3 regions of the Streptomyces sp. NPDC048441 genome follow, and region 2 is predicted to be linked to each of the others. Evidence: riboswitches for the same ligand, from Rfam matches in the RefSeq annotation. Region 2 holds a riboswitch; each other region holds the start of a gene.
What was found. A riboswitch is a leader RNA that binds a small molecule or an ion and turns the genes downstream of it on or off. The one in region 2 is predicted to bind cobalamin.

Region 1 (5,879 bases), on a different contig from region 2:
CGGGCACAACCGGACGTGCGGATCAGAGACTGAAGATACGTCGCGCGTTGCCGGACAGGAACAGTTCGGTGGACTCCTCGTCCAGGCCGAGATCACCGAGGTGTTCCAGCGCCTTACCGGGGGTGATCATGGGGTAATTGGTGCCGAACAGCACCTTCCGGCGGCCTCGGCCGCGCAGATAGTCCACCAGCTCGCTCGGGTAGCGGCGGGCGGTGTAGGCGCTGGTGTCGATGTAGACGTTGGCGTGTTTGTCGGCCACCGCGATCATCTCCGTGGTCCACGGGTAGCCGATGTGCCCGCAGACGATGGTCAGCTCGGGAAAGTCGAGAGCGACCTGGTCGATGTAGGGGATGGGGCGGCCGGTCTCGGACGGACGCAGCGGTCCTGTGTGCCCGACCTGGGTGCAGAAGGGGACGCCGAGCTCGACGCAGGCGGCATAGAGCGGGTAGTACAGCCGGTCGGTGGGCGGTAGCTGCCACAGCCAGGGCACGATCCGCAGGGCCACGAAGCCGAGTTCCCGCACGGCGCGATGCAGCTCACGCACGGCCTGGACCGGCCGGGCAAGGTCCGCACCGGCTACCCCACGAAGCCGTCCAGCGGACTGGGCGACGAAATCCGCCACCTCATCGTTGCTGATCAGCGGCCCTTGAGGCCCGTACCAGGCCGCCGAAAGGCCGACCTCGACATCGGCAGCTGCCATCGCGGCCACCGTGGTCTTGACCGGCAACTGCTCTTCGAGGAGGCCCTGTCCCGTCCAGCGGCGCAACGACTCGAACATCTCGTGGTTCGAGTGACGGAGCGTGGGGTGCTGCATCCACGCGTCGATGACCGGCATCAGGTTCCCTGCCTCTCTCCGTGCCGTCGGCCGTGCTGCGGCAGAAGCGGCTAAGCGATCGCTCATGCCGACCCTAGCCGGGAGGGGGCGAAATCGCCCCCTCCCGGCCAAGGCAACTCACCTCAGACCTACGGAAGTTCCGCTCGTACCGTCCGCGCGGCCGCGACGAGGTTCTCCAGCGAGGCACGGGTCTCGGGCCAGCCGCGGGTCTTCAGGCCGCAGTCGGGGTTGACCCACAGGCGCTCTGCGGGGATCGCCTCAAGTCCCTTGCGCAGCAGGGCGGCTGCCTCCTGTTCGCTCGGGACGCGCGGGGAGTGGATGTCGTACACACCGGGGCCCGCCTCGCGCGGGTAGCCGTGCGAGGCCAGTTCCCGGGCGACCTGCATATGGGAGCGGGCGGCCTCCAGGCTGATGACGTCGGCGTCGAGGTCGTCGATGGCCTGGACGATGTCACCGAACTCGGCGTAGCACATGTGGGTGTGGATCTGCGTGTCAGGGCGTACGCCGCTGGTGGTGAGGCGGAACGACTCGGTGGCCCAGTCCAGGTAGGCGGGGCGGTCGGCGGCGCGCAGCGGGAGCGTCTCGCGCAGGGCGGGCTCGTCGACCTGGATGACCGAGGCGCCCTCCGTCTCCAGGTCGTCGACCTCGTCGCGCAGGGCGAGGGCGACCTGGCGTGCGGTGTCGCCGAGCGGCTGGTCGTCGCGTACGAAGGACCAGGCGAGCATCGTCACAGGTCCTGTCAACATGCCCTTGACCGGGCGGTCGGTGAGCGAGTTCGCGTAGCCGGTCCAGCGGACGGTCATCGGCTCGGGGCGTGAGATGTCACCGGCGAGGACCGGCGGGCGTACATAACGGGTGCCGTACGACTGGACCCAGCCGTGCTGCGTGGCGAGGTAGCCGGTGAGCTGCTCGGCGAAGTACTGCACCATGTCGTTGCGTTCGGGCTCGCCGTGCACCAGGACGTCGATGCCCACCTTCTCCTGGAAGGCGATGACCTCGCGGATCTCGGTCCTGATGCGCTCTTCGTAGCCATCCGTGTCGATGCGTCCGGCGCGCAGGTCGGCGCGGGCGGTGCGCAGTTCCGTGGTCTGCGGGAACGAGCCGATCGTGGTGGTGGGGAGCAGCGGCAGGCCGAGGTGGGCGCGCTGGGCGGTGGCCCGCACCTCGTACGGTGCGGAGCGGCGGCCGTCGGCGTCGGTGACGGCGGCGACGCGGGCCCGGACCGCCGGGTCGCGGGTGATGGAGGAGTGCTGACGGGACGCCAGATCGGCCCGGTTGGCGGCGAGTTCGGCGGTGATCGCCGAGGTTCCTTCGGTGAGGCCGCGCGCGAGAGTGACGATCTCGGTGGTCTTCTGGCGGGCGAAGGCCAGCCAGCGCAGGATCTGCGGGTCGATGTCCCGCTCGGCGGCGGCGTCGATCGGCACGTGCAGCAGTGAGCAGGAGGCGGCCACGTCCACCCGGTCGGCGAGGCCGAGGAGGGTGCCGAGGGTGGAGAGCGACTTCTCGAAGTCGTTGATCCAGATGTTGCGGCCGTTGACGACGCCCGCGACAAGGCGCTTGCCGGGCAGCCCGCCGACGGCGGCGAGGCCGTCCAGGTTGGCCGCGGCGGCTTCGGTGAAGTCGAGCGCGAGGCCGTCCACCGGGGCCTTCGCGAGCACGGGCAGTGCGTCGCCGAGCCGGTCGAAGTAGGAGGCGAGCAGCAGCTTCGGCCGGTCGGTGAGCCTACCGAGTTCCCGGTAGGCGCGGGAGGCGGCGTTGAGCTCGGCCGGTGTGCGGTCCTGGACCAGGGCGGGCTCGTCGAGCTGCACCCACTCGGCGCCCGCCGCACGGAGATCGGCGAGGACCTCGGCGTACACGGGAAGGAGCCGGTCGAGCAGGGTGAGCGGTTCGAAGTCGGCGGCGACGCCGGGGGCGGGCTTGGCGAGCAGGAGGTAGGTCACCGGGCCGACGAGGGCCGGGCGGGCGGTGTGGCCGAGAGCGAGGGCTTCCGTCAGCTCGGCGACCTGCTTGGTGGAGTCGGTCGCGAAGACGGTGTCAGGGCCCAGCTCGGGGACCAGATAGTGGTAGTTGGTGTCGAACCACTTGGTCATCTCGAGGGGCGCCACGTCCTTGTTGCCGCGGGCCATGGCGAAGTAGCCGTCGAGCGGGTCGGCCGCGAGAGCGTCACGGTGGCGGGCGGGGACAGCGCCGACCATGACGCTGGTGTCCAGGACATGGTCGTAGTACGAGAAATCACCGGTCGGCACCTCGTCGATGCCGGCGTCGGCCAACTGCTGCCAGTTCGCACGGCGCAGGCCCTGCGCGGTCTCCTTCAGGGCGTCAGCGGTGACGCGGCCCTTCCAGTAGCCCTCGACGGCCTTCTTCAGTTCACGGTGCCGGCCTTGGCGGGGGTAGCCGTACACGGTGGCCCGTGCTGCCGCGGCTGCGGACTTCGCTGTCACGGAAATCTCCTTCGCGAGATGACTCCTGAGAATCCCGGAGACGGGACACGGACGCGAAGGGATGACGAACCGGGTGGGCCGAACCCGCGCCATCGGCGCGCTGCCCACCTGATCTGTACGCCGACCCGCCCACGAGGTCACCGGGATGTCCGCACGTGAGGGTCACGTACGGGCAACGGGCAGGTCTTCGGACTCGCGGGCACATCTGCCGAGGCAGACTCCTACTGGCCGTCGCTTCCCGGATCCTCGGCCGGATCCAGTGCGTATGACGGCGGTCGTTCCCGCTCACCGCTGCGGGGCAGTCCCGGATTCCCACCGGGTTCCCTCTTGCGACGCGCCTGTCTGGCGAACAGGGCGAACCAGCTGCACGGATCAGACTAGAGCACACACCGGGGGCGAGCCAGGATGGGGAGTCGGGGGCTACCGTGAGCCTCAGCAGTACAGGGGGAAGGGGAAGGCCCATGGAGTGGTTCTGGATCGTTCTCATCATCTTCTGGACGGGCGGCTTCGCGTGGGTGGCCGACAACGTCCGTACCGCTCTGCGCAATCGGCATGAGCGGAAGCTGGAACTGATGGAGGCGGCGAAGCAGGAACGCCTGGCTGTCGAAGCGGCATATCAGTCGCCGGAGCCGGTGTGCGGGTGCACGCACCACCTTGCCAAGCACGACAAGCAGGGGCTGTGCCATGAGCGCGTCGAGGTGCCGACGGAATGGGACGAGAACAAGAAGCCGCTGAAGTACGAGGCGGGGCAGTGCGACTGCCAGCGCTATGTGGGGCCGCAGCCGCTGTCGCAGGTGTTCGCGGAGGAACTGACGGACCGGGGCTTCTGATCTGCGGACTGACTGGCCAAGGTAGTGAGGTCATGACCGGTCCTCAGTCGATACCGGACCGCTCCACCCCCGCCACGATCCACCGCTGGAAGCACAGGAACACCACGAGGAGCGGCAGGATCGACACGGCCGCCGCGATGAACAGCTCGTGCAGCCTGATGACTTGGGAGGTGGTGAAGGACGAAAGCGCGACCTGCACCGTCCACGCGTTCCGGTCCTGCCCGATCACCAGCGGCCACAGGAAGGAGTTCCACGCGCCGATGAAGACGATCGTCCCGACGGCCGCGAAGACGGGTCGCGCGTTCGGTACGACGATGCGCCAGTAGGTACGCCAGTAGCCGAGCCCGTCGACCTGCGCTGCGTCCTCCAACTCCCGGGGGAAGCCCAGGAAGTACTGCCGGAAGATGAAACAGGCGAAGGCGGAGAACAGGGTGGGGACGATCAGGCCGCGGAGTGTGGAGATCCAGCCGAGCGACGATACGAGGACGAAGCTCGGTACGAACGTGACGGCTGCCGGGACCATCAGGGTGCCGAGGACGGCGTAGAAGACCTTGTTCGCGTGCCGGTAGGGGATGCGGGCGAGGCCGTACCCGGCGAGGGAGGCGAGCAGCAGCGTGCCGAGCGTCGTCGCGACCGCGATCAGCGCGGAATTGAGCAGGGAGCGGGCGAAGGGGACGGACGTGTCGTCGAAGAGTTCCGTCACGTTCGACCAGCGCAACTGCGGGGGAAACAGGGTCCATTCGGGCGACGTGATGTCCTGCTCGCTCGCAAGGCCGTTGCGGACGAGGAGATAGAAGGGGATCAGGAAGAGGAGGGCGAGCGCGACGAGCAGGACGATCCGCAGCGCCCGCCCCACGCGTACCAGGGCGTTGTCCATCAGTCCTCAGTCCTCCTTCCTGCCGAGTCCGAACCACCGTGCCTGACCCACCGTCACCACCGCGATGATCAACGCGAGGATCACCGCTCCCGCGCTGCCGAGCCCCAGGTTCTGCCCCTGGCCGAGGGCCGTGTAGTAGAGGTAGACGAGCGGCGGGCGTGCGTAGGGCGGGTAACCGCGGGCGTCCGAAAGGAGGTTGTAGAACTCGTCGAAGGCCTGGAAGGCGTTGACCACGAGGAGCAGGACGACCGCGACCGAGGTGGCGCGCAGCTGCGGCAGGGTGATGTGGCGGAGCACCTGCCAGCCCGGCCGTGCTCCGTCCACGGCGGCGGCCTCGTACAGGACGGGGCTGATCCGCTGGAGCCCGGCCAGAAAGAGGATCATGTAGAAACCGGCCTGGAGCCAGAGCCGCACGGTCACGATCACCAGCCAGTACCACGGCGGTTCGGTGGTCGATAGCCAGGCGATCTGGTCGCCCCCGAACCAGCCGAGCACGGTGTTGGCGAGGCCGAACCGCACACCGTTGAAGATCGACATCTTCCAGATCAGGGCCGCGACGACATAGCTGCACGCTGCGGGCAGGAAGAAGACGGACCGGAAGAAGGCCTGCGCGCGGCGCACCCGGTTGACCATCAGGGCGAGGGCGAGCGAGAGCGCGAACGTGGCAGGGACGATGAACGCGGTGAATACCAGGAAGGTCCGCAGACTGCTCGTGAACGTGCCGTCCGACAGCATCGCGCTGTAGTTGTCCAGGCCCACGAAGTCGGTGGGGGTGACGGTGTTGCGGGCGTCGAAGAAGCTGAGGCCGACGCTCCACAGCAGCGGGACGTACGTGAAGAGGCCGAGGCCGATCGCGAAGGGGCCGACGAAGACCCAGAACCAGAGGGTGCGGTTGC
Region 2 (5,879 bases):
GCCGTGCGCGGCAGCGGGCGTTCCACGAACTGGGCCTGGCCGCCGTCGCGATGGGGCGGTACGACCATCCGCCGGGCGATGGCGTTGGCCACCTCGATGCCGTGTTCCTGGCGCACGATGTGCAGGCAGGCGTCGATCCCGGCGGCGGTGCCGGCCGATGTGACGACCGGGCCCTCGTCCACGTACAGCACGTCGGGCTCGACCCTGGCGCGCGGATAGCGCACCGCGAGCTCCGTGGAGTGCTTCCAGTGCACGGCACAGCGGCGGCCGTCGAGCAGGCCCGCGGCGCCGAGCACGAAGACGCCGGAGCAGACGGAGAGGATGCGGGCGCCGCGGTCGACCGCGCGGCGCAGGGCGTCGAGCAGATCCTCGGGATAGTCGCGGTCCACGAAAGCCTGGCCCGCGGGCACGGCGATGAGGTCGGCCTCTTCGAGCCGGTCGAGGCCGTACGGAGTGGTGATCGAGAACCCCGCGTGATTGCTCAGGGTCCCGCCCTCCCCGGCGACCACCGCGAAGTCGTACACGGGAAGGCCCGCGTCGCTGCGGTCGAGGCCGAACACCTCGCAGACGACGCCGAGTTCGAAGGGATTCACGCCGTCAAGCAGCACGGCGGCCACGTTTTTCAGCATGTTCGTCAGTGTGCCGCAGGAGTGGCAGTAAGTCGATGGTGTGTGGCAGTCCTGCCACTGACGCTTCTGTCTGGCGCGCAGGACAGTAAGGACATGAACGCATTCAGCGCATACGCGACCGTCCTGATCGTCTTCCTTCTCCTCGCCGCACCCTCGCTCGTCGGGTACGTCCACGACCGCCGGATCGACCGAGAGCTGCGCGAGGCGGAATCCGCCCCGCGCAGCTCGGACGTACCAGACGTGCCGGCCGGACTAGAACTCGTCGTCGAAGGAGACCGAACCCTCGACCGCGACCTGGTAGGCCGAAGGGCGCCGCTCGAAGAAGTTGGTCAGCTCCTGGACACCCTGAAGTTCCATGAACGAGAACGGGTTTGACGAGCCGTAGACCGGCGCGAAGCCGAGCCGCTGGAGCCGCTGGTCGGCGACGCACTCCAGGTACTCGCGCATCGAGTCGGTGTTCATGCCGGGCAGGCCCTCGCCGCACAGGTCGCGCGCGAACTGCAGCTCGGCCTCGACGGCCTCCTTGAGCATGTCGGTGACCTGCGTCTGGAGCGCGTCGTCGAAGAGCTCCGGCTCCTCCTTGCGGACGGTGTCGACGACTTCGAAGGCGAAGCTCATGTGCATCGTCTCGTCGCGGAACACCCAGTTGGTGCCGGTGGCGAGGCCGTGCAGCAGACCGCGCGAGCGGAACCAGTAGACGTACGCGAACGCCCCGTAGAAGAAGAGCCCTTCGATGCACGCGGCGAAGCAGATCAGGTTCAGCAGGAAGCGGCGCCGGTCGGCCTTGCTCTCCAGCTGGTCCATCTTCTCGACGGAGTCCATCCACCGGAAGCAGAACGCGGCCTTCTCACGGATGGAGGGGATCTCCTCGACCGCGTCGAAGGCCGCCGCGCGGTCCTCCGGGTCGGGCAGATAGGTGTCGAGCAGCGTCAAGTAGAACTGGACGTGCACGGCCTCCTCGAAGAGCTGGCGGCTCAAGTAGAGCCGTGCCTCGGGGGAGTTGATGTGCTTGTAGAGCGTGAGCACGAGGTTGTTGGAGACGATCGAGTCGCCGGTCGCGAAGAACGCGACCAGGCGGCCGATCATGTGCTGCTCGCCGGGTGAGAGCTTGGCGAGGTCGGCGACGTCCGAGTGGAGGTCGACCTCCTCGACGGTCCAGGTGTTCTTGATCGCGTCCCGGTAGCGCTCGTAGAAGTCGGGGTAGCGCATGGGACGCAGGGTCAGCTCGAAGCCCGGGTCGAGGAGGTTCTTTTCGGCGTTGGTGGTGCTGGACATTACTGGCAGGCCTCGCAGGACTCGGGGTTTTCCAGGGAGCAGGCAAGGGCCTCTTCGGCCGTCGCCTGAGCGGGTACGGGGGCGGGCTCGGCGGCTTCGGTCCGGCCCGCCGCCGCGCGGGCGATGCGGGTCGCCGGGCGCGAACGCAGGTAGTACGTGGTCTTCAGGCCCTGCTGCCAGGCGTACGCGTACATCGAGGAGAGCTTGCCGATGGTCGGCGTCTCCAGGAACAGGTTCAGGGACTGCGCCTGGTCCAGGTACGGCGTGCGCGCGGCGGCCATGTCGATCAGGCCGCGCTGCGGGATCTCCCACGCGGTGCGGTAGAGCTCGCGCACATCCGCCGGGATCCAGCTGAAGCCCTGCACCGATCCGCTGGCCTCGCGCAGCGCCTCGCGGGTCTGCGCGTCCCAGACGCCGAGCCGTTTGAGCTCCTCCACCAAGTAGGCGTTGACCTGGAGGAATTCACCGCTCAGCGTCTCGCGCTTGAAGAGGTTGGAGACCTGCGGCTCGATGCACTCGTAGACGCCCGCGATGGAGGCGATCGTGGCGGTCGGCGCGATGGCGAGAAGCAGCGAGTTACGCATACCGGTCGTGGCGATGCGCTCCCGCAGCGCCGCCCAGCGCTCCGGCCACGTCGGCTCGACACCGTAGTGGTCGGGGTGCAGTACGCCGCGCGCGGTGCGGGTCTTCTCCCAGGCGGGGAGCGGGCCATTGCGCTCGGCGAGGTCGGCGGACGCCTCGTACGCGGCGAGCATGATCCGCTCGGCGATGCGAGTGGAGAGCGCACGCGCCTCGGGCGAGTCGAACGGCAGCTTCAGCTGGAAGAAGACGTCCTGGAGACCCATGGCGCCCAGGCCCACGGGCCGCCACTTGGCGTTCGAGCGCCCGGCCTGCTCGGTCGGGTAGAAGTTGATGTCGACGACGCGGTCGAGGAAGGTGACGGCGGTGCGGACGGTCTCGTCGAGCCGCTCCCAGTCGATGTCACCGGCTGCCTTGTCCACGAAGGCGCCGAGGTTCACCGAACCCAGGTTGCAGACGGCCGTCTCGCCGTCGTCCGTGACCTCCAGGATCTCCGTGCAGAGGTTGGAGGAGTGGACGGTGTGGCCGGGCTCCGCCGTCTGGTTGGCGGTGCGGTTGGCGGCGTCCTTGAAGGTCATCCAGCCGTTGCCGGTCTGCGCGAGGGTGCGCATCATGCGGCCGTACAGATCGCGGGCCGGGATGGTCTTGCGGGCGAGCCCGGCGTCCTCCGCCGTGCGGTACGCGGCGTCGAACTCGTCGCCCCACAGGTCGACGAGCTCGGGCACGTCGGCCGGGGAGAACAGCGACCAGTCCTGACCGGCGGCGACCCGGCGCATGAACTCGTCCGGGATCCAGTGCGCGAGGTTGAGGTTGTGCGTGCGCCGCTGGTCCTCACCCGTGTTGTCGCGCAGCTCCAGGAACTCCTCGATATCGGAGTGCCAGGTCTCCAGGTAGACCGCGGCGGCGCCCTTGCGGCGGCCGCCCTGGTTCACGGCGGCGACGGAGGCGTCCAGGGTCTTGAGGAACGGCACGATGCCGTTGGAGTGGCCGTTCGTGCCGCGGATCAGCGAACCGCGGGCGCGGATGCGGGAGAACGAGAGGCCGATGCCGCCCGCGTGCTTGGAGAGGCGCGCGACCTGGTGGTAGCGGTCGTAGATGGAGTCCAGCTCGTCCAGCGGCGAGTCGAGCAGATAGCAGGAGGACATCTGCGGGTGACGGGTGCCGGAGTTGAAGAGCGTCGGCGAGGACGGCAGGTAGTCCAGGCGGCTCATCAGGCGGTACAGGGAGGCGACTTCGTCCAGCGCACGCGTGCTGCCGTCTTCGGCGAGACCGCTCGCGACGCGCAGCATGAAGTGCTGCGGGGTCTCGATGACGTGCCGGGTGATCGGGTGGCGAAGCAGATAGCGGCTGTGCAGGGTGCGCAGGCCGAAGTAGCCGAAGCGGAAGTCCGCGCCGTCCTGGAGGGCGGCGTCCACGAGACCGTCGAGGTGCTCCGCGTGGTCGACGACGAACGCGGCGGTGCGGTCCGCGATCAGGCCCTCGCGGTGCCCCACGGCGACCGACTCGGAGAAGGAGCGCACGCCCTGCGACGCGGCCTCGTCACGGATGCTGAGGCTGAGGAGCCTGGCCGCGAGCTGCGAGTAGGTGGGGTCCTCGGAGATGAGCCCCGCGGCCGCCTCGGTCGCGAGCTCCCGCAGCTCCGCCAGATCCGCCCTGGCCGAGCGGCCCCGCAGCGCGGCGGCGGCGACTCTGCCGGGGTCGGCGTCGGGGAGGTCGGCGGTGAGGTCGGTCAGGGTACGCAGCAGCGCGGTTCCTGGGCCGTCGGCGGTCTGCTGACCGTCGGTGGTCTGCGCTGACGCAGGTTCGGCTGGCGCGATGGTCACGTGGAGCACTCCCTCGCTCGGCTCTGAGCCTTGGGGAGGGGGCGAGTGACACACGGGGGCGCCCAGGGCAGGGCTGCGCTCCGCGTCCACCAGCCCATTCCGCGAGGCCCGGACGTCGTTGGTACCCGGACCGGTCGGAACGGGCGCGCTGCCGACAGGTCTTCGGACTCGCGAGAACGACAAATGCGTACTCATACACCGTTGCGGGACAGTTCCGGACTTGCACCGGATTCCCCTGCGGCGACAGCGAGCACGAGCATACATCTTGTGCTGGCTCCGGGCGGCAGCCCCATATCTTGTGTCGCGCGCGCATCCCCTAGGGTGGCGGCCGAACTGATGGCCGAACTGATGGCCGAACAGGGGGAGTCGCCGTGCGAGGACGTGTCGCGGGCTGTGCCGCGGTATTGCTGATGCTGCTCACCGGGTGCGGGGAGGGCGGGAGTGAGGCTGAGGCGAAGCCCACCCGGACCCCGAAGCCGACCGCGGCGCCCGGTGTCGACGGTGACGCCGATCCCGGCACGGTCTTCACCGCTGCCGAGCTGACGGCGGCGCTGCTTCCGGCGAAGGCCGTGGGCCCGAAGGCCAAGGCGCTCAATGCCACATCGGGGGTCGACGGCCGGCTCTACGGGGGCGGTGACTGGGGCGCTTGCGCTCCGGGCAAGAAGGCGAGCACGGAGCTGTTCGAGATGCGGGGGACGACCGCGGGACACATGATCAGCCCCTTCCCCGGGGCGAACGCCGACGACGAGGACCCCGTCCTCTCCCAGACCCTGGTCTCGATGCCGGACGCGCGGGCCGAGCGCCACGTCGAACTGCGCCGGCAGCTCCACAAGGCGTGCCCCAGCGTCACCGTCGACACCGACGCGGCCCCGGTGGTGGAGCATCACGCGGTCGAGGATCTGCCGGACATCGGCGACGAGGCGATCCTGGAGAGCAAGCGGTACGAGGGCGGCGACGACTACGACGCGGCGACCCGGTACTACAAGGCCGAGGTGCGGGTCGGCGGCGTGCTCGTGCTGGTGGACGCGGGCCCGCACAAGGACCTGACGATCTCCTCGGCGGCCAAGGCCGCGGCGCGGGTCCGGACGGAGCTCTACAAGGCTTCGTGACACGGCCTCGTAAGACTTCTTGAGGCGGCGCACGACAACGGGCCGCCGGATCACTCCGGCGGCCCGCGTCATTCACGTACGTACGAGAACAGACTCAGTGCCCGCCCGGCGCCCCCGCCGTGGCCGCCGGCAGCTCCTCCACGACGCCCGGGTCGCCCGCGTCCGCCGTGTAGTCGCTCGGAGAGGTCTCGTCGATGCCGTCAGGGGCCTTCATGGCGCGCAGGACGAAGGTGAGGACCACGGTGACCACCACGTTCAGGACGAACGCCGTGAGGCCGATGTAGCCGATCTCGCCGATGCCGGGGATCTCGTCGGACGAGCCGCCGAAGTGCTTCTGCGTCGGCGACGCGACACCGTACGCGGCGACCGTCCCGTAGATCATGCCGACCGCCCAGCCCGCGAGCAGCGCCCAGCGGTGGAACCACCGCGTGAACAGGCCGCCGACCAGCGCGGGCATGGTCTGG
Region 3 (5,879 bases), on a different contig from region 2:
GGCTCCCCAGCTCGTCCCTCACCATCGAGGACATCGCAGCCCTGGCGGCCCGTATCGACGAGGCCACCGCGGCGGGCCACGGCGCGGTCGTGGTCCAAGGCACCGACACCCTCGAAGAGACCGCCTTCCTCCTCGACCTCACCTGCACCCCGCACCCCCACACCACCGTCGCCGTCACCGGCGCCATGCGCCGCCCGGACCTCCCCGGCGCCGACGGCCCCGCGAACCTGGCGGCGGCCATCGCCGTGGCCGCCGACCCGGCCTGCTCCGGGCTCGGCGTCCTCACCGTCATCGCGGACGAGATCCACGCCGCGCGACATGTACGCAAGACGCACACCACGTCCATCGCGACGTTCGCGTCCCCCGGCGCGGGCCCCCTCGGCACGGTCACCGAAGGCGTGCCCCGCATCCACCTCCGCCCCGCGCACCCCACCGTCCGACGGCCCCTCCGCCTCGGAGCCCCCGCCCGCGTAGCACTGCTCACCCTCTCCATGGGCGACCGCGGCGAACTGCTCGAAGCCGTGGACGACCGCTTCGACGGCCTGGTCGTCGCGGCTTTCGGTGCGGGCCACGTACCGACCTGGCTCGTCGAACCCCTTGCCGCCCTCACCACCCGTATCCCGGTGGTGCTCGCGTCCCGCACCGGCGCGGGCCCGCTGCTCAGCCACACCTACCGCGGCCCCGGCTCCGAGTACGACCTGCTCGGGCGGGGCCTCATCTCCGCGGGCCCCCTGGACGCCCCCAAGGCCAGGCTCCTCCTGCATGCACTCCTGGCGGACGGCGCCGACCGTACGGAGACGGCCGACGCCTTCCTCACCCTGCGGGAGGGACAGGAGAGCTAGCCGATCTCGTCCGGCGTCACCGTCAGCCACCGCTTGTCCGCGGTCACCTTCTGGCCGAGCTCGCGCTGCCGGTCGGCGTTCTTGCGCTTCATGCCGTCCAGCTGCTTCATGTACGAGTCCTTGCGGTTGACCCACACCCGCACACCGCCGTGCGCCACATCCGCCGAGTGGAACATCATCGGGCCGTCGCTGAGCGGGGTGTCGCCCGCGGCGAGGATCGGCTTCTTCCACTCGTCGATGTACGTGTTGATGGCCGCGGGCTTGCCCTCGTACCAGGTCAGCGGCGCCCACAGGTTCGGCGTCAGCTCACGCCCGGCGAGCTTCTTCTCGTCGAAGCGGCCCTCGGCGATCTCCTTGCGGGAGCTGGTGACCTCGCCGGTCTTGCGGTTCTTGAGCTGCATGGAGACGCCGATGACGTTCTCGGGCTTCACGTCGTAGCCGTACTTGGGGTCGCCGAGGACCATCCGCACCAGGTCCTCGCTGGCCGCGCTGACGACGTACACCTCGATGCCGTGCCCCCGCAGCGTCTTGTAGAGCTCCTGCATACCGGGGGAGAACTCGGGCGCCTCGACCTCGGTCTTGGTCAGCTTCCCGTCCTCGTAGTACTCGGCGGGGATCGGCTTGTCGTACGCGAGGAGCTCGTCGACGTAGCCCTTGAGCTGCTTCAGCGTGAAACCGGAGAAGATCTGCGCGGCCCACGGGTAGCAGATCTGGTCGTCGACCTCGCAGAGCCGGTTGTAGTAGCTGTAGAGGCTCTCCTTGTGCTTCGCCGTGTCCTTGAAGGGGATGGTCTTCAGCGACGGGTCCATCGTCTTGCGGGTCAGCACCCCCTTCATCTCCAGGAAGGGGAGGAGGGATTCCTCCAGGTCGTTGCGGTACGTCGTGTTGTCCGCGTCGAAGACGGCGTACGCGCCCTTGTGACCGTTCTTCGCGATGACCTTGCCGAGCTTCTTCGCGACCGGCTCGGGCCAGTGCCGCAGCTCGGTGGCGGCCTTCGCAGCCGCCGCTTCGGTCTTCGCCGAGTCGTCGGCGGCCGTCGCGTCCGTGCTCGGCCAGAGCGCCGTCCCCGCGAGGACGGCCGCGGTGAGCGCACCCGCCGTGCCGAGGACGGCCAGCTTGCCCTTGCCCTTTGCCGTTACTGCCATGGTTTTGTGCCCCCTGAGAGCGGTCTGCGCCCCGTCCGAGGCGGCGGGTCATCGTATGGGGTCAGGCGGCGGATTCCCATGATCGACATCACCGGATGTGGCGGGAGTGGGACGCGGGGGAACGGGTAGCGGCATGGGACGGTCGGCGCTGCCCCGGCGCCCCGCCCGTCGCATACTGACTGCATGGAGAGTGCCGAGACCGCCTCCCGGGAGTTCGTGCGGGCCGTCCCGCGGCTCGACGGCATGGTGGTGTCAGCGGTCGGCTACCGCACCACGGGCGAGCGGCCAGGACTGCACCGCGGACTGCCGTCCCCGTATCTGACGCTGATCTTCTCGCTGGACGGCCCCGTCATCAGCGGCCTCACCCCCGAGCAGGCGCGCGGCAGCGACGCGTTCCGCGCGGACATCGTCACGGGTGGCCTGCACCAGTCCCCGGCGTACGTCGTCAGGCCCGAGCACGAGGCGGGCATCCAGCTCGCCGTGCATCCGCTCGCCGCCCGCGCCCTGCTCGGCGTACCGGCCGGGGAACTGGCGGGCGACCTGGTGACGCCGGGTTCGGAGGTGATGGGGCGACGCGCCGCCGACGTACGGGAGCTGCTGTGCGAGCAGTCCGGCTGGGAGGAGCGCTTCGCTTCCCTGTCCGCCTACTTGAGGCAGCGGGCGGCGGACGCCGATGCCGACTCCGGCGGCAGGGCTTCCGTACGCCCCGAGGTCGCCGAGGCGTGGGCCTGGCTGGCCCGGCACCGGGGCGTGGGCACGCTGCGCGGCCTCTCCCGGCATGTCGCGCTCAGCGAGCGCCGCCTCACCACGCTCTTCCGCGCCGAGACGGGCCTGAGCCCCAAGCAGGCCGGTCGTCTGATGCGTTTCCACCGCGCACGGAACGCCGTCGTACGTCCCGTGGCCGCGGGCACCGCCCCTGACCTGGCCCGCGTGGCAGCCGACTGCGGCTATTACGACCACTCCCACCTGGTGCGGGACTTCCAGCAGTACACCGGCGTCAGTCCCAGCGGCTGGCTGGCCGAAGAGTGCCGGAATATCCAAGCCGGAAGCTACGGAGGGGGAGAAGAGTAGGTCCCATGGACACCACCGAGAAGCAGCAGCAGCCCCAGTCCGCCTCCACCTCCGCCCCTGCCTCCGCCCCTGCCTCCGCCTCTGCCGGGCGTGCGCCCGACGTCTGGCCGACGCTCCAGGCCAATGACGCCCCCGCCCTGATCGACTTCCTGGTCGGCACGGTCGGCTTCCTGCGTACCGCCGTCTACGAGGACGGCGACCGCGTGGCGCACGCCGAGCTCGACTGGCCCGAGGGCGGTGCCGTGATGCTCGGCTCGTACGACGAGAAGTCCCAGGACTGGTGCCTGAAGCCGGGCACCTTCGGCGCGTACGTAGTCACCGACCACGTGGACGACCTCTACCAGCGCCTCACCGCCGCCGGGGTCGAGATCATCCGCGAGATCGAGGACCAGCCGTACGGCAGCCGGGAGTTCGCGATCGCCGACCCCGAGGGCAACAAATGGTCCTTCGGCACGTACCGCGGCGCACCGAGGCCCGAGCAGCCGTCCTGACCCTGCGTGATAGCTTGCGAGCGCCAGTCAACCCACACCAGGGCCAGGGAATCCGGTGCGAATCCGGAACTGACGCGCAGCGGTGAGGGAGGACGGGCGGGGCCATAGCCACTGGGCGTCCATGGACGCCTGGGAAGGCGTCCCGTCCGGCCGATCCCCGAGTCCGAAGACCTGCTGGCGCCTTCGCCCCCGCACCGGGCGGCGGAGGTGATGAAGCAGGCCAGGCTCCGCGTATGAGCCGTGAGACTCAAGGGATCGTGTGTCCTCCACAGCCCGTCGCGTATCAGTCCGTCGCGCATCAGTCCGGCGCGTATCAGCCCGTCGCGCATCAGCCTGGCGCGTACGTATGCCCGTCCTCGTCGCCGCAGGCCTGGCCGTCACGCTGACGTCCTGCGGCGGCTCGCAGGCCACCTCCACCACGGAAGAGAAGGCGGCAGGCTACCCGCTGACCCTCACCTCCTGCGGCAAGAAGGCGGAGATCAAGGCGCCGCCCAGGCGGGCGGTCTCCCTCGACCAGGGCTCCACCGAGATCCTGCTCTCCCTGGGCCTCGCGGACCGCATGGCAGGCACCGGCACCTGGACGGACCCGGTGCTGGAGGGCCTGGAGAAGGAGAACGACAAGGTCGACCGCCTTGCTGACAGCTACCCCTCCTTCGAAAAGGTGCTCGCCAAGGAGCCGGACTTCGTCACCGCGTCCTTCCTCGCGACGGTCAGCAAGGGCGGCGTCGCCGACCGCGCCAAGTTCGCCGAACTCGGCGTACCCGCCTATGTCTCGCCCTCCGACTGCGCGGGCAAGGACAACAGCGGCGACGGCGACGGCAGCCGCGACAAGACGCTGACCATGGACACGGTGTACGGCGAAGTGCGGGACCTAGCACGGGTGTTCGGCGTGGAGAAGCGCGGCGAACGCCTGATCGCGGAGCTCAAGGGCCGGGTGGCGAAGGCCATGAAGAACATCAACGCCTCCGACACGACGCTCCTTTACTGGTTCGCCAACTCCGACGCCCCCTACATGGCGGGCTGCTGCGGAGCGCCCGGCATCATCACCCGCGAACTGGGCGCGAAGAACGTCTTCGACGACACCCGCGAGGAGTGGCCCCAGATCAACTGGGAGACGGTGGCCGACCGTGACCCGGACGTCCTCGTCATCGGCGACCTCACGCGCAAGTCGCAGACGGCCGAGAGCGCGAAGAAGAAGATCGAGTTCCTGGAGTCCGACCCGGTCACCAAGAACCTGACCGCGGTGAAGAAGAAGCGGTACGTGCTGCTGAGCGGCCAGGCGATGAACCCGACGATCCGCACGGTGGACGGCGTGGAACAAGTCGCGGACGCACTGCGGAAGTTCGGGCTGGCCAAGTGAGGAGAGCCGTCCCGGGCGGTATAGGCCACGCCCTGCTCTGGACGACGGGCATCGGCGCCCTCCTCCTCTCCGTGGCGGTGGCCGTCACCATCGGCCCCGCGGACATCTCCGTACCGGACGTATGGTCGGCGGTGGCGGCTCACCTGGGCTGGGGAGAGGCGGAGCTGACGCCCATCAGGGACGGCATCGTCTGGAACCTGCGGATGCCGCGCACGCTCCTCGCGGCGGTCTGCGGCGCCGGCCTGGCCGTCTGCGGAACGGTCCTCCAGTCCCTCCTGCGCAACCCCCTCGCGGACCCCTTCGTGCTCGGCGTCTCCTCGGGCGCGTCCACGGGGGCGGTCGCGGTCGTCGTCCTGGGGGTCGGCGGGGGAGCGGTGTCGGTCTCGGCGGGCGCTTTCGCGGGGGCGGTCTGCTCGTTCGCACTCGTGCTGCTGCTCAGCCACACCCTGGGCGGGAGCGCGGACAGGGTGGTGCTCTCCGGGGTGGCGGCGATGCAACTCTTCTCCGCGATCACCTCGTTCGTGATCATGACGGCGGGCGACGCGGAGACGACGCGCGGGGTCCTGTTCTGGCTGCTCGGCTCGCTGAGCGGGGTGGGCTGGACCGACGTCTGGATGTGCGGGGCGGTCCTGGCTGTGACGCTGACCGTCTGCCTGACGCAGTCCCGCACGCTGGACGCGTTCGCGTTCGGCCAGGACGCGGCGGCGACGCTGGGCGTGCACGTCGCCCGTACCCGCCTGATCCTGCTCTCCACCACGGCCCTGCTGACGGCGGCCCTGGTCAGCAGCGCGGGCGCCATCGGTTTCGTAGGCCTCGTCCTGCCGCACGCGGCGCGCATGTTGGTCGGTTCGGGCCATGCGCGGCTGCTCCCGGTCACGGCACTGGCGGGCGCGGTGTTCCTGGTATGGGTGGACACGCTGGCGCGCACGGTCCTGGACCCGCAGGAGGTCCCGGTGGGAGTGGTGACGTC

Region 1: linked by a shared signal. The riboswitch ahead of metE (5-methyltetrahydropteroyltriglutamate--homocysteine S-methyltransferase) and the one ahead of ACGFSB_RS29935 (ribonucleoside-diphosphate reductase subunit alpha) in region 2 are both predicted to bind cobalamin.
Region 3: linked by a shared signal. The riboswitch ahead of ACGFSB_RS13870 (ABC transporter substrate-binding protein) and the one ahead of ACGFSB_RS29935 (ribonucleoside-diphosphate reductase subunit alpha) in region 2 are both predicted to bind cobalamin.

Annotation. Positions count from the first base shown of each region.
Region 1 covers NZ_JBICXM010000008.1:20,000-25,878, reverse strand. The annotation lists gene ACGFSB_RS20905 (amidohydrolase family protein) at 23-835, opposite strand; gene metE (5-methyltetrahydropteroyltriglutamate--homocysteine S-methyltransferase) at 964-3,276, opposite strand; cobalamin riboswitch at 3,437-3,655, opposite strand; gene ACGFSB_RS20895 (hypothetical protein) at 3,738-4,106, shown strand; gene ACGFSB_RS20890 (carbohydrate ABC transporter permease) at 4,150-4,983, opposite strand; gene ACGFSB_RS20885 (carbohydrate ABC transporter permease) at 4,990-5,835, opposite strand.
Region 2 covers NZ_JBICXM010000014.1:122,916-128,794, reverse strand. The annotation lists gene ACGFSB_RS29945 (helix-turn-helix domain-containing protein) at 1-629, opposite strand, end outside; gene ACGFSB_RS29940 (ribonucleotide-diphosphate reductase subunit beta) at 882-1,904, opposite strand; gene ACGFSB_RS29935 (ribonucleoside-diphosphate reductase subunit alpha) at 1,904-4,306, opposite strand; cobalamin riboswitch at 4,442-4,579, opposite strand; gene ACGFSB_RS29930 (hypothetical protein) at 4,678-5,415, shown strand; gene mctP (monocarboxylate uptake permease MctP) at 5,510-5,879, opposite strand, start outside.
Region 3 covers NZ_JBICXM010000005.1:38,525-44,403, forward strand. The annotation lists gene ACGFSB_RS13850 (asparaginase) at 1-842, shown strand, start outside; gene ACGFSB_RS13855 (haloacid dehalogenase-like hydrolase) at 839-1,987, opposite strand; gene ACGFSB_RS13860 (helix-turn-helix domain-containing protein) at 2,171-3,058, shown strand; gene ACGFSB_RS13865 (VOC family protein) at 3,064-3,549, shown strand; cobalamin riboswitch at 3,557-3,743, shown strand; gene ACGFSB_RS13870 (ABC transporter substrate-binding protein) at 3,896-4,909, shown strand; gene ACGFSB_RS13875 (FecCD family ABC transporter permease) at 4,906-5,879, shown strand, end outside.